Regions from separate parts of the Enterobacter chuandaensis genome, predicted to be linked through region 2. Evidence: predicted binding sites of a transcription regulator. Region 2 holds the regulator's gene; each other region holds the start of a gene.

Region 1 (6,750 bases), 1.8 Mb from region 2:
GGTGCGGAAGGTGTGTTTGCCGGCTCGGTGTTTATCAGCACGGAAGAAAGCCGAGTGCCGCAGGAGGTCAAAGAAAAAATTGTTGCCGCCAACGGCCTGGACCTGCTGCTTTTCCGCACTGTCCCCCACTACTATCGTTCTCTCCCCGGCAAGCTGGCGGAAAAACTGGCGGCGATGGATAAAGCTGGCGCAAGCAATGAAGCGCTGGGCAAGGCGATGGGAGGATTACGGGGCCTGCGCCTGGGCATGCTGGAAAATAATACCGATGAAGGTTATATCGCGCTCGGCACGGGGATCGGGAATATCCGCAGCGTGAGAAGCGTGGCTGAGGTTGTCGATGCGTTAACGGTTGAGTAAGCCCTTAACCCTGATGCTATGGACGCTGCACAGAAGCGGCGTCCGTAAACCGTCTTCGGCTCTTTGTCACACATAGCCGCCTTTCATCTCGCTACCGGCAAATCCGCGTACCGCGTCGTATAGGCCGGTGACAGCATCTCGCGTTTCATCGCCCAGGCTTTCTCAATCCCCTGCCCGGCAAACCATATTTTTCCTTTGCCGGAATGATTTACGCTGTCGATCGTCGCCATCAGCGCCGCGCTGTTGGCGCTCGGGCGGTTATCGTCAAACAAATTCAGTTGGGCTACGCCGCTGCTGAAAAAGTCTGCCAGCATCACCCCCGCTTTCATATAGCGATATCCGTCAAGCCAGATACGACACAGTGCCTCCGTGGCGGCACGGATGATATCGCGCGAATCATTGGTGGGCGTCATCAGGGTGACGGAAGCCTGGTTGCCGTAATAAATTTCGTTGTCCGCGTGTGGGCTGGTGCGCACAAACACGCTGATAAAGCGGCAATATTGATGCTCGCCGCGCAGTTTTTCCGCAGCACGTTCCGCATAGGCGCAAATGGCCTGATGCATCTCCTCGTATTGCGTTATACGGTGCCCAAACGAACGGCTACAGATAATTTGCTGCTTCGTGGGGGTAAACTCTTCCAGATCGAGGCAAGGCTCACCGCGAAGCTCGCGCGCCGTGCGCTCCATTACCACGTTAAAATGTTTGCGGATGACCCAGGATGACGCTTCCGCCAGCTCCTGCGCCGTGGTTATCCCCATCGCGTTAAGCTTTTTCGTGATGCGTCGGCCTACGCCCCACACCTCCTCCACCGGAACCTTCGCCAGCAGTTTACGCTGCCGTTCACGATCCGAGAGATCGACCACGCCACCGGTGGCTGACCACCGCTTCGCCGCATAGTTGGCCAGCTTCGCCAGCGTTTTGGTCGGCGCAATCCCGACGCCAACGGTTAAGCCCGTATTTTTAAAGACCTGCGTGCGCATCTGGTGGCCGAATGCGTCCAGCGACATGCAGTTGCTGACCCCCGAAACGTTCACGAATGCTTCATCAATGGAGTAGATCTCAATGGCCGGCGCGAGATCGGTCAGCGTCTGCATTACCCGGCTGCTGAGATCGGCATACAGCGCATAGTTCGAGCTGAAAACGTAAACCCGCGACGGGTACCCCTTCTCTTTGAATTTAAAATAGGGTTCACCCATTTTTATGCCGAACTGCTTTGCCTCCCGCGACAGCGAAATAATGCAGCCGTCGTTGTTGGACACCACCACGATGGGCTTATCCACCAGATCGGGGCGAAATACCCTCTCGCAGGAGGCATAGAAGCTATTTACATCAACCAGCGCGAACATGTTTATGCGTTTTGAGAGTGTGGGTGACGACGCCGAAGATTTGCAGCTCCTCTTCGGACTGAAAGGCGATCGGCTGATAGCGGGCATTACGCGGCAGCAGCCGCAGAACCGGGCGGGTCTGTAGCTCTTTCACCGTAAACTCACCGCCGACCGACGCCACGACGATATCCCCATGTTCGGCATTTAACGAACGATCGACCACCAGCAGATCACCGTCGCTAATCCCCGCGCCGATCATGGAGTCCCCGCTCACTTTGATAAAGTAGGTCGCGCTGGGGTGCCTGACTGCCAGCCGGTTAAGATCGAGACGATCCTCCACATAATCCTGCGCAGGGCTTGGAAAGCCACAGGCAACACGTTCTAAAAATAAAGGTAATTCAATGATTTGTTTTGGTTGATAAGAAAAGAGAGTGTCCATGATGCCTTTCCCGCCAGATACTGTATATAAATACAGTATTACGGATTATGGACAAGGATCAAGGTCATTTCCGGAGGCGCACCCAAACGCGTTGAAGTTTGAGCGGATTTTATTTGGCAACATCCACTGCGGGTCACCCGCTCTATGATTTTTAATACCCACCTAAAAGTCACACATAAGTCACGACAAAATCACTTTGCTATCACTTATAAATGAGATAGCAAAAATAAAATCACTACTAACACACTATATATTGACTTTATTGTGATAAAAAAGCATATTCATCGCACGAATTATTAAGACTTCCCGGAGGACGTTTCCTGTGCCAGCTCGTGACTATCCTGACAAGCGCGTTGCCCGCGGTTTAGCCAAGGAGGCCGATCTCAGAATGTTCAGCGCCCGCATCGAGGCTGACCTGATGGAATACATCAGAATCACCGCCTTTGAGACGCGTAAAAGTAAGCAGGAAATTGTGGCGGAGGCCTTAGCGCTTCACAGACAGATAAGTCAACGAGAAGTCTGAAAAAGCAAAGCCCGGAAGTGCCCTTCCGGCTTTGCCCATGTCGCAATTAGTCCATCAGCGCGTTCAGTTTTTCCAGCGCTGCGGGCGGTAACTGCAGTTCTCCCGCTGCGAGGTTTTGCCGCAGATGCGCCACCGAAGAGGTGCCGGGGATCAGCAGGATGTTCGGCGAACGTTGCAGCAACCATGCCAGCGCAACCTGCATCGCCGTTGCGCCCAGGGAATCCGCGACGGCCTGCAGGCCGGTGGACTGCAGTGGCGTGAAGCCTCCCAACGGGAAGAACGGCACATACGCAATCCCCTGCTGCGCCAGTAAATCCACCAGCGCATCGTCGCCGCGGTTCACAATATTGTACATGTTCTGCACGCAGACGATCTGCACCATCTTCCGCGCCTCTGCCACCTGCGTGGCCGTGACGTTGCTCAGACCAATGTGGCGTACCAGCCCTTGCTGCTGTAATTCTGCGAGGGTGGAAAGCGGTTCCGCGATCGATCCTTCCGCAGGGCCATGTGCGCTGAACATGATCCGCAGGTTCACCACGTCCAGCACATCCAGCTTCAGGTTGCGCAGGTTGTCATGAACCGCCTGGGTCAACTCCTGCGCGGAAAAGGCCGGCAGCCAGGCCCCTTTGTCATCGCGGCGAGCGCCGATCTTGGTGACGAGGGTGAGATCGTCCCGGTAAGGATGAAGCGCCTCGCAGATCAGCTGGTTCGTCACATGCGGGCCGTAAAAATCGCTGGTATCAATATGGTTCACTCCCGCCGCCACGGCTTCGCGCAGCACCTCCAGTGCGGCTTGCTTATCCTTCGGTGGGCCAAATACGCCCGGCCCGGCAAGCTGCATCGCCCCGTAGCCCAGTCGTTTAACCGTCCGCGTTCCGAGCGCGTACGTTCCGCTTCTATCAATGCTGCTCATGTTGACCTTCCTCATAAAAATAATCCGGATTTACAACAGGTTCCTCACAGGACCCCTTAGTTAAGCGCGAGTTAAATTAAAGTTTAAATTTTATACGACGATAGTATGGGTGTACCTCTGCATCTTTTTAACGGACGACCGCTATGCTGAAAAATCTGCACGTGATTACCGGTATTATCTTTGCCCTCACCATATTCTGTCTGCTGCAAGTTGTCACGGGAGGGTTGTTCTACTCTGCCGTCAGCAACGATCGCCATAACTTCCAGAACTCCGGCGTGCTGAATGCCCAGCAGGAAAGCCTGAGCGACAGCGTGAACACGCTGGTAAAAACACGCGTTACCGTCACCCGCGTGGCGATCCGCTACCTGAAGAACCAGCGCGACCCGGCGTCCCTTGCCGCGATTAACAAACTGCTGGGCACCGCAGGCGACTCGCTGGCTAAAGCTGAAGCCTATAACAAAGAATGGCAGAAAATGCCGCAGGTTAACGGCCAGAATGCGGCATTAACCGACGAGATGCAGAAGTCATGGAATCAGATGCACGAGGTGATGCGTTTGTCGATTGAGTACCTGCGCGCCGACAACTACCAGGCCTATGGCGATCTGGACGCTCAGCAGGCCCAGGACGACATGGAAGCGGTCTATAACCGCTGGCGTGCCGAGAACAACACGCTGCTGAAGGCGGCAACCGAAGAGAACCAGAGCAGCTTCACGCAGATGCAGTGGACGCTGGCAGCCATTTTCCTGGCCGTTATCGCCGTGCTGGTGGTGATCTGGCAGGGTTTGCAGCACCTGCTGTTAAAGCCACTCAACACCATCATGAACCATATTCGCGCCATTGCGGGAGGCGACCTGACGCAGAATATCGCCCTCTCTGGTCGTAATGAGATGGGGCAACTGGCGGCTGGCCTGCATGAGATGCAGCAGTCGCTGGTGACGACCGTCAGCGCCGTACGCGGCAGCACCGACTCCATCTACACCGGCGCGGGTGAAATCGCCGCCGGAAGCAACGATCTCTCCGCCCGCACCGAAGAGCAGGCCTCCTCGCTCGAAGAGACTGCCGCCAGCATGGAAGAGCTGACCGCAACGGTTAAACAAAACTCCGATAATGCCCGTCAGGCGACGCTGCTGGCGAAAAACGCCTCAGAAACGGCGGCTCGCGGCGGCCACGTCGTGGATAACGTGGTGCGCACCATGAACGAAATTGCCGACAGTTCGCAGCAGATTGCGCACATTACCGGCGTGATTGACAGCATTGCGTTCCAGACCAACATTCTGGCGCTTAACGCCGCGGTAGAAGCGGCCCGTGCGGGCGAGCAAGGCCGCGGATTTGCGGTTGTTGCGGGTGAAGTCCGTACGCTGGCCAGCCGCAGCGCGCAGGCGGCAAAAGAGATCAAAGGGCTTATCGAGAACTCCGTCAGCCGGGTGAACACCGGTTCTGAACAGGTCAGCGAAGCGGGCGCGACCATGAAAGAGATTGTTGCCGCCGTCACCCGCGTAACCGATATCATGGGCGAGATTTCGTCCGCATCGGATGAACAGAGCCGCGGAATTGAGCAGGTGAGCCTGGCCGTGTCGCAGATGGACAGCGTGACGCAGCAAAACGCCGCGCTGGTGCAGCAGTCCGCCACGGCGGCAGCGGCGCTGGAAGATCAGTCCGAACAGCTGCGCCAGGCCGTAGCCGCATTTCGTCTGAACGGAAAAGAAAACGCGGCAACCCCGCGCCCGGCCAATGTGAAAACGCCGCAGCTGTTACGCCCGGCAACGGCTAACGCCACCCCTGACAGTAACTGGGAAACGTTCTAAGCCACAGGCGGGCGAGGATATCGCCCGCTAACGGCTGCGTTTGGCGTGCCGTTCCCAGTTCTCCTGCTTCGCTTCGTCGGATTTTCTCAGGGAAACATAGCAAGCTCCGCTGCCGCCATGATGCGGCAGCGCCACGCAGAACGCCTGCACTTCCTCGAACTCGGTTAACCAGCGTGCCAGATAGCTACGCACCACATTAGGATGCGAATTCTGCTCGCGCCCTTTCCCGTGAATAACGATCAGGTTACGTAATCCGTCACGACTGGCCTGGCGAATAAAGGAATACAGCATCTGGCGGCAGCGTTCAGCCGGCTGACGTAACAGATTTAAGCTGGCCTGGCGGGAATATTTACCGGAACGTAGCTTATCAATAACGCCCTGCTGAACGCCTTCACGCTGGAACGCCAACGGCTCGTCAAGCGGCAGTAACTCAAGGAAGCCCAGGGTCAGAAAGTTGTCGAGCTGTTCGGTGTCGATGTCCTGGCGGGCCCGGGTATTACGGCTTTGCTGCCAGTGGATATCGGTGCAGCGTTTCAGGGGCTGGACATCCTCCATGGCGTCAAGAAAAAGGGTTTTGTCGTCAGGGTTCATGGAAATCCTCCGGCTACATCTGGCCCTGTACTATACCTGCGCCAGACAGGTGCCTCAATAACCCTGACAGGACGCAGGGCGTGACAAATATTAACCTGATGAATATATATAGTAGTTATAAAACTCACTTAAACCTGACTTAACTAAAATTTCATCAAAACTGAAATAAGTGATTTACGTTAAAATTTTGTAAAATCAACAACTCTCTTTCCTTTCATTTTTCGGGAAAGGTGTTATAACTACATTAACCTGCCCCATGGATATAATACTCAGGACTTGCGAAAGGACGCACTGCTGTGTGTACTGTAGGGTCTGTCTGATGTCGGACAGACTCTGTTTTTTTTATTCTGTGGATTTCACCCGGTAATTATTTTCCTTGCTTCCCTTCTGAATTGCGTAATTAATGATTCGGCAAGGGGCGTCTGGCGTGAATCACGGCGCTGAATTAAATAATATGTTGCTTTTGGAAGCGATTCGGCAACCGGCAGAATGACCAGACGGTGCGCCAGCAGCGGGTCACAGCCCAATTCCTGCGGCAGGATGCTTAAAAAATCACTCTGCGCGACAAGGCTGATACAGGAGGAAAAGGTTTCGCATACCACACCAATTTGCGGTATTTGTGAGCGGTGGCGAAATAGATCTTCTAATTGCTTATAATAACTTCCCCGCGGCGTTGGCATTGTCCAGTTATAATGCAGCAGATCGTTAATAGATGTTGCCCCTGTCGCCGGATGCCCTTCCCGGCAAAATACCGCAAACGGTTTTTCGAAGAGTTTTTCAAACGTAAACTCATGGTC
Region 2 (6,750 bases):
TTACCGGCGCGACCGAAGCGCAAACCCTGAAAACCTGGACGCTGATGGAAACCATCCTCGGCACGACGGGTGCGATTGTCGGGATGATTGCCTTTACGCTTCTGAGCTGAATACGGTGATTTAATAAGGCTCAAAAATAAGGCCCGGTAGCGTTAGCGCTTACCGGGCCTTTCTGTTATGCAGAACGTCAGGCCGGGCAAGGTGAAACACCACCCGGCTTTTTCACATCACTCGCCCTGCGTCGCGCTCTCAATCGTCAAACGCACGTCCGACGTAATCAGCTCAGCCAGCATCTGGTAAACCTTCAGCGTCTCTTCCGGCTCGGCATCGCCCGTATCGCTGATGAAGCCTTCGTCACGCAGCGTCAGCACCAGCGAGCTGAAGACCGCCTTGTCGAAGAATTCCGGGGCGTTAATGCCGTGCAGAACGGACAGGCGCTGTGCCAGCGTCCGGCTCTCTTTCTCCAGCGTACCGCGGTTGATAGACGGGTTCGCGCTCAGCAGCCAGAACGTAATGGCGTAGCGCTGCAGCGTTTCGCGCGCACCGGCCGCCAGCAGTTGCAGAGTACGGGAGCGTGACGGATTGATGTGCAGCTCGTCGTTCGCAACGGTGATCAGCCCCTGACGGCGCAGCTCTTCCGTCAGTTTTTCCAGCTCAACGGCCAGCTCTTCCTTGCTCCAGCGCAGGAACAGCTCCGCTTTCAGCATCGGGTAGAGCGTCTCAACGTGACGCAACAGCTCCTGACGTGAAATGCGGCGATGCTGGGTGATAATGGCCGCCATGAGCGACGGCAGCATTAGCATATGGGCGATGTTGTTGCGATAGTACGTCATCAGCACCGCCTGCTCGCGTGGCAGAATGATGATGTCGCCGATCGTGTCCTTCTCGACTTCAAACTTATTCATCTGCAACGCGTGATCGATAAGCTCGCTGGCGGTAGCAGAAGGCGCTGTCGAATCAACCGAGTACGGTACGTTGCGCATCATGTCCAGGTAGCAGTCCAGCTGCTCCGTGAGCTGTTCACGGGTCAGGGAACGCTGACGGGAAGCCAGCAGCGCCGTACAGCACAGGTTCATGGCATTGGCCGCACCGGCGTTGTTAATGCGCACCATCAGCTCGGACGCGATACCGTTCACCGTTGGCGTCAGCCAGGCCGGACGAACCGCTTCGATAGGATCGATAGACTCGCGCCAATCCGGAACATGATGGTTCAGATACGTCATCAGCGGCATCGGCTCGCCAAAGTTTACGTAGCCCTGACCCAGGTTGCGTAACTTGCTCAGGCCGCGCAGCATCTGCGGCAGGCTCTCTTTCTCTTTGGTCGCACCACGCAGCTCTTTGGCGTACGTGCCCACTTCCATCACGTGCTCATAGCCAATGTAAATTGGCACCAGCGTAATCGGACGGGTTCCACCGCGCAGCATCGCCTGAATGGTCATCGACAGCGTGCCGGTCTTCGGATCGAGCAGACGACCGGTACGGGAACGTCCCCCTTCCACGAAGTACTCTACGGAATAACCGCGGCTGAACAGCTCGCCCAGATACTCGCGGAACACGGTGGAGTAGAGCTTGTTGCCCTTGAAGGTGCGACGAATAAAGAACGCACCCAGGCGGCGGAAGATCGGACCGGCTGGCCAGAAGTTCAGGTTAATACCGGCGGCAATGTGCGGCGGTACCAGCCCCTGATGATAGAGCACGTAGGAGAGAAGCAGGTAGTCCATGTGGCTGCGGTGGCAGGGGACATAGACAATCTCATGGCCATCGTGCGCCAGCTGCCGCACACGTTCGGCGTTATGTACGTTGATGCCCTGATAAAGGCGGTTCCAGGTAAAGCCGAGAATACGATCGGAAAGACGAATCATCTCGTAAGAGAAGTTCGCTGCGATCTCTTCCATCAGCGCAATGGCGTTCTGCTGGGCTTTCTCATGGGAAATTTTCTTGCTGCGCGCTTCGTCTTCAACGGCGCGGGCGATTGCTTTGGAGGCCAGCAGCTTGTTGAACAGATCCTGACGCGCAGGGAGACGTGGCCCTACGGCCGCCAGGCGCTGACGGGCGAAGTGCATACGCGCCACGCGCGCCAGTTTTTGCGCGATGATCTTATCGGTGCCGTGCTCGTCCGCCATTCGGCGAAGGGAGACGGAAGGGGAGAAGCGCACAAAGCTGTCGCGTCCCAGCCAGGAGACCGCGAAGAACTTCTGGATGCCGTTAAGCATGCGCAGCGGCGGGTTCTCTTCGCCTTTTTCGCGGCCCGGACGGCGGCCAAACATCACCGATACCGGCACCATCTGCACATCCAGGTCAGGATTGCTGCGGTGCAGGTCGAGATAGTCGTGGAACAGCTTGATGGACTCTTCTTTCGGTGTGTAATAGGTAAACACGCGCGGCCCGCCATGAATGAACACGTAGCGCGGCAGCAAAGTGCCGTCAACTTCCAGCGGTTCAAGCGGGTCGGGTAAATCATGCGCCAGACACTGGGCGCGAAGTGTCAGCAGGTCTGCCTTCGAGTTATAAGGCAAAACATACATAATAGGGCGCGACGTATCGAGCCCCAGTTCCAGCGCGGGTTCTGCTGGGATAGACTTGCTTTTTACCAGTATGCTTAATGGTAAATTAAGTAATTTGTAGTAAATTCGTGGCCAGCCGGACATAAACGATGTAAAGCCTCTGGTTAATAATGCAATTGCGGCGCAAGGATAACAGAAAGCGCGCAAAATTTCTGTTGTTACCCGTCATACTTCAGGCGGCAGCGCAACGCGCTACGCCTTCTGTTACTGACGCTCTTTTTTAAAAAAGGTTCTTTTAATGGCCAATAATACCACTGGGTTAACGCGTATCATCAAAGCTGCCGGTTATTCATGGAAAGGTTTCCGTGCCGCCTGGGTTAATGAAGCCGCTTTTCGCCAGGAAGGTGTCGCCGCTATCGTCGCGGTTATCATCGCCTGTTTCCTTGATGTAGATGCCATTACCCGCGTGCTTCTCATCGGTTCCGTACTTCTGGTGATGATAGTGGAAATTCTCAATAGCGCTATTGAGGCCGTGGTCGACCGGATCGGCTCTGATTTCCACGAGCTTTCTGGCCGCGCGAAAGATATGGGCTCCGCCGCTGTCCTGCTGGCGATTATCACAGCAGCCATTACCTGGGTCACGCTGCTTTGGTCACATTTCCGATGAGCCTCGAGGAATAATTAAGTCCCTGGTTTTTTGTGCAGTTTTTGGTTCCAAAATCGCCTTTGACTGTATATACTCACAGCATAACTGTATATACACCCAGGGGGCGGAATGAAAGCATTAACGACCAGGCAGCAAGAGGTGTTTGATCTCATTCGGGATCATATCGGCCAGACGGGTATGCCACCCACGCGCGCGGAAATCGCGCAGCGTCTGGGTTTCCGTTCTCCGAATGCTGCCGAGGAACACCTGAAAGCGCTGGCGCGTAAGGGTGTGATTGAGATTGTGTCAGGCGCGTCGCGTGGTATCCGCCTGCTGGTGGAAGAAGAGACGGGCATTCCGCTGATAGGCCGCGTTGCTGCAGGTGAACCGCTGCTGGCACAACAGCATATTGAAGGTCACTACCAGGTCGATCCTGGCATGTTCAAACCGAGCGCTGATTTCCTGCTGCGCGTCAGCGGGATGTCCATGAAAGACATCGGTATCCTGGACGGCGATCTGCTGGCCGTTCACAAAACGCAGGATGTACGTAACGGCCAGGTGGTGGTCGCGCGTATTGATGACGAAGTGACCGTTAAGCGTTTGAAAAAACAGGGTAACACCGTTCAGCTGCTGCCCGAAAACAGCGAATTCACTCCGATTGTGGTCGATCTCCGCGAACAGAGCTTCTCTATTGAAGGTTTGGCTGTTGGCGTGATTCGTAACGGCGAATGGCTGTAATCACTTCCTGACAGGCTACGCTTCCGCTGTAGCCTGCTTCATTTACCCTTGCCGGTATCTCTCATGTCACTGCTGACGGCATCTGATAAGGCATTGTGGCGTCTTGCCCTGCCGATGATTTTTTCCAATATCACCGTGCCCTTGCTGGGTCTGGTCGACACGGCCGTTATTGGCCATCTCGATTCCCCTGTTTATCTTGGCGGCGTGGCGATTGGCGCAACCGCAACCAGCTTCCTGTTTATGCTGCTGCTCTTTTTGCGGATGAGCACTACCGGGCTCACGGCACAGGCGTATGGTGCAAAAGACCCGTTACGTCTGGCGCGCGCGCTGGTGCAGCCGCTGATCCTGGCGCTTGGCGCGGGGGCGCTCATTGTTTTACTGCGCACGCCCCTGATAGACCTTGCGCTCCATGTTGTTGGCGGCAGCGAGGCGGTACTGGAGCAGGCGCGTCGCTTCCTGGAAATCCGCTGGCTCAGCGCGCCTGCCTCGCTGGCGAATCTCGTTCTGCTGGGGTGGCTACTGGGCGTGCAGTACGCCCGTGCGCCCGTAATTTTACTGGTCGTGGGAAACCTGCTTAACATCGCGCTCGATCTCTGGCTGGTGATAGGCCTGCATATGGACGTGCGCGGGGCGGCACTGGCGACGGCAATTGCCGAATACGGAACCTTATTCATTGGGCTGTGGATGGTCTGGCGCGTACTGGTCCTGCGCGGGATATCCCTCGTAATGCTGAAAACCGCATGGCGCGGCAATATCCGTAAACTGCTGGCGCTCAACCGTGACATCATGCTGCGCTCGCTTCTGCTACAGCTCTGTTTTGGCGCGTTGACGGTTTTTGGTGCCCGCCTTGGGCCTGAGATTGTCGCGGTGAATGCGGTCCTGATGACATTGCTGACGTTTACCGCCTACGCGCTGGACGGTTTCGCCTACGCCGTTGAGGCGCATTCAGGGCAGGCGTACGGTGCGCGTGAAAGTGGCCAGCTTCGTGAAGTATGGCGCGCGGCATGCCGTCAGTCGGGCCTGGTCGCGCTGGCATTCGCACTGATTTACGCCTGCTTTGGGCGCGACATTATTGCATTACTCACTTCGATCCCGTCTTTACGCGAACTTGCGGATCACTACATCGTCTGGCAGGTGATCTTGCCGGTGGTAGGTGTCTGGTGTTATCTGCTGGACGGCATGTTTATCGGTGCGACGCGCGGGGCGGAAATGCGTAATAGTATGGCGGTCGCGGCGGCGGGGTTTGGTCTGACGCTGCTGACGCTTCCCTGGCTGGGTAATCACGGTTTGTGGCTGGCGCTTGCGGTATTCCTCTCCCTGCGCGGCCTGTCGCTTGCTTTTATCTGGCATCGTCACTGGCAAAATAATACCTGGCTTCCTTCCCGTCACGATATATCGTGACGGTTAAAGATTCCGAATATGAAATCAACTGCCGAATCCTTAACTACAATAATTATCACGTCCAGCAGAAAAGAACGTAACGGACGTTACGACCCGACGCTTAACTAAGAGGACACGATGATGAATAAAGACGAAATCGGCGGCAACTGGAAGCAGTTCAAAGGTAAAGCGAAAGAACAGTGGGGTAAGCTGACTGATGACGATATGACCGTCATTGAAGGTAAACGCGATCAGCTTGTCGGTAAAATTCAGGAACGTTACGGCTACGCGAAAGATCAGGCAGAAAATGAAGTCAAAGACTGGGAAACCCGTAACGACTACCGCTGGTAACGCTGAATAACCCACACAGGCGGCTCTAAGCCGCCTTTTCTTTTGCCCTTAACGCGGCTTTTTCTTCACCAGGATTGAGTGATCGTGCTGACACGCATCCTGATGCCGACAGGCTTCCACCTCAACGCATTCAGAACACAACCCGTGTGCTTCAATCACGTTATGACGCAGGGCAAAACCCATTTTTGCCGCCAGCGTATGCATAATATCCTCTACGCCCTCCGCTCCCTCTTCTTTCACCACGCCGCAACGATCGCAGATAAACATGGCCGATGTATGCGTTGGCTGATCGAAAAGATGGCAGAGGACATAGCTGTTTGTGGATTCGACCTTATGCACAAACCCTTGTTCCAGCAGGAAATCCAGCGCGCGATACACCGTCGGCGGTTTAGCCTGCGGCTCGCTTTCGCGGAGCAGGTCGAGGAGGTCATATGCGCTGATGGCACCCTGCTGCAGGCTCATCAGACGCAGGACTTCAAGGCGCTGCGGGGTCAGGCGCACATTGCGTTGCGCGCACAGCTTTTCGGCCTGCGCTAACAGCTCTTTTGTGGACTTATCCATATAGCACCTCGGATGTTCTGGGACGTAAAACCCTCACTTTACCATGTTCTGGTAAAAACACCGATATCCGCCAGGCTGTGCTATACCTGACGCATCGCAAACCGGGAATACAACCATGAAAAAACCAGACTGTATCAAGCACTGGCGCGACGTAGAAGGGCCCGATGACGCCACCTACCCCGACAGTAACGAGCTTTTTTCCATCGGATCGCCGCTGGCGCGCAGCCTCGGCCTCAGGCGCATTGGCATTCACCATGAGCGTTTACCGCCGGGGCGTCGGACATCCTATCCCCATGCGGAAAGTGACGAAGAAGAGTTTATCTATGTACTTGAAGGTTATCCCGAAGCCTGGATTAATGGCTATTTGTGGAAACTAGAACCAGGAGACAGCGTGGGCTTTCCCGCCGGAACCGGCGTCTGCCATACCTTTATCAACAACACGGAAGAAGAGGTGCGGTTGCTGGTTGTGGGGGAAGCCAACAAGAAGCACAACCGCATCTACTATCCGCTCAACCCGGTCTATGCCGCCACGCGGGAAGACCGCTGGGTGGACCATCCACCGCAGTTTTT
Region 3 (6,750 bases), 550 kb from region 2:
TCCCTTCAGCGGCGATGTCGCCAATAAAGGGCGCAAGCAGCTCTGCCGGGTCAAACTCAGCCAGATCGCTGAGCGCAACGAAGTTCTGCACGACCTGAATATCGCCTTCCACTTCCAGCTCACCGCTGCGGATAAGCGCCGTCAGCTGCTGGCGATCGCGCAATTTCGGCAGCACGCTCATATGGGTGATGACCGAGCAATCCGCCTTGCCTTCCCACTCACCCAGAACGTCAAGCTGGCGTTCGCTGAAGACCAGCACGAGCGGCGTCGAGAACTCTTTTAACACAATGCGCAAAACCTTCCCGTTTAGCCGCTGACGTGCAGCTTTCAGCGCCGGAGCGCGATACAGGAAGGCATTCAGCACATTCTCGATGCCTGCGGTGACTAAGGGTTTAAAGGGCACGGGACACCTCCACTCAGAATTTGTAACCGCGATGCAGCGCGACGACACCCGCCGTCATGTTGAAGTATTCAACGTTCTCAAATTCCGCATCCTGCATCATGGCTTTTAAGGTGTCCTGATCCGGGTGCATGCGAATTGATTCCGCCAGATAGCGATAGCTTTCCGCGTCGTTTGCCACCAGTTCGCCAATACGCGGCAGCACGTGGAAGGAATAGGCGTCGTAGGCTTTGCTCAGTGGGTCGATAATCGGTTTAGAGAACTCGAGCACCAGCAGGCGTCCACCCGGCTTCAGCACGCGGTACATGGAGCGCAGCGCTTTGTCTTTGTCGGTCACGTTACGCAGGCCGAAAGAGATGGTGATACAGTCAAAGGTATTGTCCGGGAACGGCAGCGCTTCGGCGTTGGCCTGCACGTATTCCACGTTCCCCACCACGCCAATGTTACGCAGCTTTTCGCGCCCCATTTTCAGCATGGAATCATTAATATCAGCCAGTACAACGCGACCGGTTTCGCCCACCAGACGGGAGAATTTCGCCGTCAGATCGCCCGTACCGCCAGCCAAATCGAGAACCGTTTGTCCACGACGCACACCGCTGCAGTCGATGGTGAAGCGCTTCCACAAGCGATGAATGCCGAACGACATCAAGTCATTCATCACATCGTACTTCGCCGCCACGGAATGAAATACGTGGGCCACCATGTCAGCTTTCTGCGCTTTGGCAACAGTCTGAAAGCCAAAGTGCGTCGTGTCTTGTGAATCGTCAACCATCTCAGAGCCTGCTTATCAGTCAAATGTTCGTGAAGTGTAACAGATTGGGCGCAATTGCCCTACGATTCAACCACCGCGAAAGAAACGCGCTGGCTGTTCATCTGGCGATAATTCCGCCGCTAAATCGTTGTCCTGGCTGAGGGTATTTTGCTCATCCCCGCCCTCACGCAGTCGGAATTCTTCGTCCTGCGCTGTCGCCTGTTCGGCCAATTCCGGATTAATCTCGCGTTTAACCTCCACCCCCAGGCTGCGAAACGCTTCGGCCTGCGCCAGCAGGTTGCCACGCCCGGAGGCGAGCTTTTTCATCGCCTGACGGTAGTTATCCTGCGCACGTTCCAGGCTTTGTCCGACGGAGGACATGTCGTCCACGAAGAGACGCATTTTGTCGTACAGCTTGCTGGCGCGATCGGCAATTTGCTGCGCGTTGCGGCTCTGGTGCTCATAGCGCCACAGGTTCGCGATGGTGCGTAACGCCACCAGCAGCGTGGTGGGGCTGACCAGCATAATGTTATTTTTGAGCGCTTCGGTGATCAGTTCAGGCTGTCTGTCGAGTGCCAGCAAAAACGCGGGCTCGACCGGGATAAACATCAGGACATAGTCCAGCGAGCGCAGCCCCGGCAACTGCTGATAATCCTTTCTGCCCAGCAGACGAATATGGTTACGCACGGAGGCGATGTGTTCCTGCAGCGCCGATTCGCGCGTGTAGTCATCCTCGGCGTTGAAGTAGCGCTCATACGCCACCAGCGTCATTTTGGCGTCAATGACCACATCTTTGCCCTGCGGTAGACGCACGATCACATCCGGCTGCATTCGCGAGCGGGCGTCGTTTTCAATACTCACCTGCGTCTCGTATTCATACCCTTCCCGCAGGCCAGAAGCCTCAAGCACGCGGGTGAGCACCACTTCTCCCCAGTTGCCCTGGGTTTTGTTGTCCCCTTTCAGCGCGCGCGTCAGGTTGACCGCCTCCTGCGCCATCTGGGCATTCAACTGCTGGAGATTACGGATCTCATGCGCCAGCGTGTGCCGCTCGCGGGCTTCCTGACCAAAGCTGTCCTGCACCTGACGACGAAAGCCGTCCAGCTGTTCGCGTAGCGGCGTCAGCAGGCTGTTCAGGCTCTGGCGGTTCTGTTCGTCAACGCGGCGGTTGCTGTGCTCGAAAATACGGTTGGCGAGGTTCTCAAACTGTTCGCTAAGGCGCTGCTCGCTGTTGATCATCTGGCGGATTTTGTCTTCCGCATGCAGCTGGGTGGATTCAAGGCGGGTGGTCACTTCGCGGAGATCGGCCTCCAGCGAGGTATTGATATCACGCAGATTGCGCAGTTCATTATTGAGCAGTTCGCACTCGTCGCGCCAGTGGTCACTCAGCGCAAGCTGTTGTTTTGCTGCGCTGAGGTCAGCAACAATCTCTTCGCGCTCTGCCAGCTGCTCGGCTTTCTGCTGCGCGTGCTGGTAGCTGGAAATCAGCCAGCCTATCCCCACGCTTACCAGCGCAATCACCGCATAAACCAGGATTGAGATATCCACAATGCCCCCTGCATCCACGTATAACCCGCACAAAATAGAATTGTGCTGTATAAACGTCCAGTTTGAAAGGGTTTTCCTGCGAGGCGTTACGCAAAAAATAAAGGCCGAACGTGTCGGCCTTTTATCTCAGAGAGGAGAACTAGATCAGGCGGCGAGCCGCTTCCACCACGATTTTCACCGCGTGACTTTCGGTCTGCTTCATGGTTTCGGCGTTCGGGATCTCCTGCTGGGTGCGGTTGACGATAACGCCCGCCACCATACCGGCACGCAGACCCTGGCTTGCGCACATGGTCAGCAGCGTTGCGGATTCCATCTCGTAGTTCATCACGCCCATAGACTGCCACTCTTCCATTGAGCCTTTGAAGCGGCTCACCACGCGACCAGAGAAGGTGTCGTAACGCTCCTGGCCCGGGTAGAAGGTATCAGAAGAGGCAGTTACGCCTACGTGAGTGGTTGCGCCCACGGATTTCGCCGCTTCAACCAGCGCGGTGGTGCATTCGAAATCTGCCACTGCCGGGAATTCCATCGGCGCAAAATGCAGACTTGCGCCATCCAGACGCACGGATGCGGTCGTCACCAGCACGTCGCCGACGTTGATGTGCGGCTGAATCGCGCCGGTGGTACCGATACGCAGGAAAGTACGAATGCCCAGCTGCGCCAGCTCTTCCACGGCGATAGAGGTAGACGGGCCACCGATACCGGTAGAGCACACAATCACCGCTTTGCCATCCAGCTCTGCGCGCCAGGTGGTGAATTCACGATGGGCAGCCAGCTTGACCGGCTTATCCATCAGCGCGGCGATCTTTTCCACACGCTCTGGATCGCCAGGGACGATAGCGAGCGTAGCCCCTTGTAAATCGTTTTTAGTGAGGCCGAGATGAAAAACATCAGACTTAGACATAGGTGACTCCTCTGTGGGTCGGTTAGTCAGAAGAAGTAAAACGGTACTTTACAGAAGCGGTAAGCATAATTTCGTGACGCATCTCACCATGAATGAAAATGATTGCATTGAATTTCCACCAAAGAGTGATTCGCATCACATTAACAAGTTATATCGTCGGGTGCTGCACAAAAGATAGACCGTTTAAGGCACTGTGGGTTGTTAACCTGGTGTCTATATTTACCTTTGCGCTAACTCATTGGTACGGAGAATGCCATGACTGGAAAAACCGGATTTGCACCTGCTGCGGCTCCGCATGCTTCAACCATCGTCTCAACCTCAGAAGACGCCATTACTGCGGGCGAGACCTCCATCCCCTCGCAGGGGGAGAATATGCCTGCTTATCACGCGCGCCCCAGGTCGGCAGACGACCCGCTGCCCATCGTGATAGTGGTTCAGGAGATTTTCGGCGTTCACGAACATATCCGCGATATCTGCCGCCGCCTGGCACTTGAAGGATATCTGGCCGTTGCGCCAGAGCTCTACTTCCGTCAGGGCGATCCCAATGACTACAGTGATATCCCGACGCTGTTCAGTAACCTGGTGAGCAAAGTGCCAGATGCGCAGGTGCTGGCCGATCTCGACCACGTTGCCAGCTGGGCGGCGCGCAACGGCGGTGACCCGCACCGTCTGATGGTGACCGGCTTCTGCTGGGGCGGGCGCATTAGCTGGCTGTATGCCGCGCATAACCCGCAACTGAAAGCTGCTGTGGCCTGGTACGGCAAACTGGTGGGCGAAAAAACGCTGAATTCACCGAAGCAGCCTGTTGATATCGCAACGGATCTGAATGCGCCCGTATTAGGGCTGTATGGTGGTCAGGATACCGGCATCCCGCTTGATACCGTCGAGACCATGCGTCATGCGCTACGTGCGGCGAATGCAAAGGCGGAGATTGTGGTGTATCCGGATGCCGGGCACGCGTTTAACGCCGATTATCGCCCGAGCTATCACGCGGAATCCGCGAAAGATGGCTGGCAGAGAATGCTGGCGTGGTTTAGCCAGTACGGCGGGAAAAAAGCGTAAAAAAAAGCCCGGTGGCGGCTACGCCTTACCGGGCCAACGTTTCATCAAGCCTGACGTAAGTTCTGCGCCGCCTTCACCATGTTGGCGAGCGCCGCACGCGTCTCCGGCCAGCCGCGGGTTTTCAGCCCACAGTCCGGGTTCACCCACAAGCGTACCGCCGGAATGCGCTGGGCGGCTTTTTTCAGCAGCGCCTCAATCCATTCCACGCTCGGGACGTTCGGAGAGTGAATGTCATACACGCCCGGTCCGATTTCGTTCGGATAGTCGAACTCTTCGAACGACTCCAGCAGCTCCATGTCTGAACGCGAGGTCTCAATGGTGATGACGTCGGCATCCAGCGCAGCAATGGAATCCATGATGTCGTTAAATTCGCAGTAACACATGTGGGTGTGGATCTGGGTGTCGTCCTTCGCCACCGCGGCGTTGATGCGGAACGCTTCCACGCCCCACTGCAGATAAGCATCCCAGTCGCTGCGGCGCAGCGGCAAACCTTCGCGCAGCGCCGGTTCGTCAATCTGGATGATGCCAATGCCCGCCGCTTCCAGATCCGCCACTTCATCACGCAGCGCCAGGGCGATCTGTTTGGCGATGGTTTCACGGGTCACGTCTTCACGCGGGAACGACCAGCAGAGAATGGTCACCGGGCCGGTCAGCATCCCTTTCACAGGCTTATCCGTCAGGGACTGGGCGTACTTCGCCCATTCAACGGTGATCGGTTCTGGACGGCTGACGTCACCGATGACCACCGGCGGCTTCACGCAGCGGGAGCCGTAGCTCTGTACCCAGCCGTTCTGAGTAAAGACGAAGCCGTCCAGGTGTTCACCGAAGTATTCTACCATGTCGTTACGCTCGGCCTCGCCGTGCACCAGCACGTCCAGCCCCAGGCGTTCCTGCTCGATAATCGCCTGCTTGATGTGTTCCGCGATGCCGGTGCGGTAGTGATTCGCATCCAGATTGCCCTTTTTGAAGTCCAGGCGCAGGCCGCGGATCTCCGTCGTCTGCGGGAAGGAGCCGATCGTCGTGGTCGGCCATGCGGGAAGGTTGAAGCGGGCGCGCTGGGCTTCGGCGCGCACCTCATACGGGCTCTGGCGCTGGCTGTCCTGGGCGGTGATGGCCGCCAGACGTTTTTCTACCGCCGGGTTGTGCACGCGAGCCGAGTGACGACGCGCCTGAATCGGGGCGCTCCAGTCGGCAATCGCCGCCGTGTCGCCGCTGTTCAGGGCGTCGCGCAGCAGCGTCAGCTCTTCACATTTTTGCAGGGCGAAGGCAAACCAGCTTTTCACTTCAGGGTCGAGGCGGGTCTCCACGCTGAGATCGATCGGACTGTGCAGCAGGGAGCAGGAAGAAGCCACCCACAGTTCACGTTTGCCGACGATGTCCTTGATTTGTGCGTATTTCTCGGTCAGATCGGCACGCCAGACGTTACGACCGTTGACCAGACCAGCAGAAAGCAGCCAGTCTGCAGGCAGGCGCTTGTGCAGCAGCGCCACATCGTCCTTACCGTGAACCAGGTCAACGTGCAGGCCCTGAACCGGCAGCGCGATAATGGTCTTCAGGTTCGGCGTCACGCCTTCAAAATAGGTGGTCAGCAGTAGCTTCACCTGACCGGTAAGCGCGTCATACGCCAGTTTAAAGGCATCGAGCCACTCCTGCGGCAGCTCCAGCACCAGCGCGGGTTCGTCGATTTGTACCCACTGAATGCCGCGCTTGCCCAGCTCAATCAGCACCTGTTTGTAGACCGGCAGAATATCGTTCAGCAGGCTGAGGCGGTCAAACTGCTCGCCCTTCACTTTACCCAGCCACAGGTAGGTTACCGGCCCCAGCAAGACGGGCTTCACCTGGTGGCCCAGCGCCAGCGCTTCATCCACTTCGTCCAGAAGCTGCGTCCAGGTCAGCTTAAACTGCTGACCTTTCACGAACTCCGGCACCATATAGTGATAGTTGGTGTTAAACCACTTGGTCATTTCCGCCGCTGCCGCTGGCTCACCCGTTGGCGCACGGCCACGGCCGATGCGGAACAGGGTATCGATATCTACCGATCCATCTTTGTTCTGATGACGAGCCGGCACGTTGCCCAGCAGCAGGCTGGTC

Evidence for each region. The regulator LexA, encoded in region 2, represses DNA repair genes until DNA is damaged. The targets are predictions, from matches to a motif close to TNCTGTATGTACATACAGNA.
Region 1: the regulator LexA is predicted to act here: its motif matches at 2,140-2,159, upstream of umuD (translesion error-prone DNA polymerase V autoproteolytic subunit).
Region 3: the regulator LexA is predicted to act here: its motif matches at 2,740-2,759, upstream of rmuC (DNA recombination protein RmuC).

The regions. Positions count from the first base shown of each region.
Region 1 covers NZ_CP097173.1:2,151,775-2,158,524, reverse strand. Annotated here, with positions in the region: gene MX657_RS10555 (NAD(P)H-dependent flavin oxidoreductase) at 1-357, shown strand, start outside; gene umuC (translesion error-prone DNA polymerase V subunit UmuC) at 441-1,703, opposite strand; gene umuD (translesion error-prone DNA polymerase V autoproteolytic subunit) at 1,687-2,121, opposite strand; gene MX657_RS10540 (hypothetical protein) at 2,444-2,644, shown strand; gene MX657_RS10535 (aldo/keto reductase family oxidoreductase) at 2,691-3,557, opposite strand; gene tcp (methyl-accepting chemotaxis citrate transducer) at 3,701-5,362, shown strand; gene smrA (DNA endonuclease SmrA) at 5,390-5,953, opposite strand; gene MX657_RS10520 (LysR family transcriptional regulator) at 6,310-6,750, opposite strand, start outside.
Region 2 covers NZ_CP097173.1:324,097-330,846, forward strand. Annotated here, with positions in the region: gene gntU (gluconate transporter) at 1-110, shown strand, start outside; gene plsB (glycerol-3-phosphate 1-O-acyltransferase PlsB) at 228-2,648, opposite strand; gene MX657_RS01525 (diacylglycerol kinase) at 2,803-3,171, shown strand; gene lexA (transcriptional repressor LexA) at 3,280-3,888, shown strand; gene dinF (MATE family efflux transporter DinF) at 3,952-5,289, shown strand; gene MX657_RS01540 (CsbD family protein) at 5,410-5,619, shown strand; gene zur (zinc uptake transcriptional repressor Zur) at 5,668-6,180, opposite strand; gene MX657_RS01550 (cupin domain-containing protein) at 6,296-6,750, shown strand, end outside.
Region 3 covers NZ_CP097173.1:4,435,766-4,442,515, forward strand. Annotated here, with positions in the region: gene ubiJ (ubiquinone biosynthesis protein UbiJ) at 1-403, opposite strand, end outside; gene ubiE (bifunctional demethylmenaquinone methyltransferase/2-methoxy-6-polyprenyl-1,4-benzoquinol methylase UbiE) at 417-1,172, opposite strand; gene rmuC (DNA recombination protein RmuC) at 1,239-2,696, opposite strand; gene udp (uridine phosphorylase) at 2,836-3,597, opposite strand; gene MX657_RS21330 (dienelactone hydrolase family protein) at 3,853-4,659, shown strand; gene metE (5-methyltetrahydropteroyltriglutamate--homocysteine S-methyltransferase) at 4,704-6,750, opposite strand, start outside.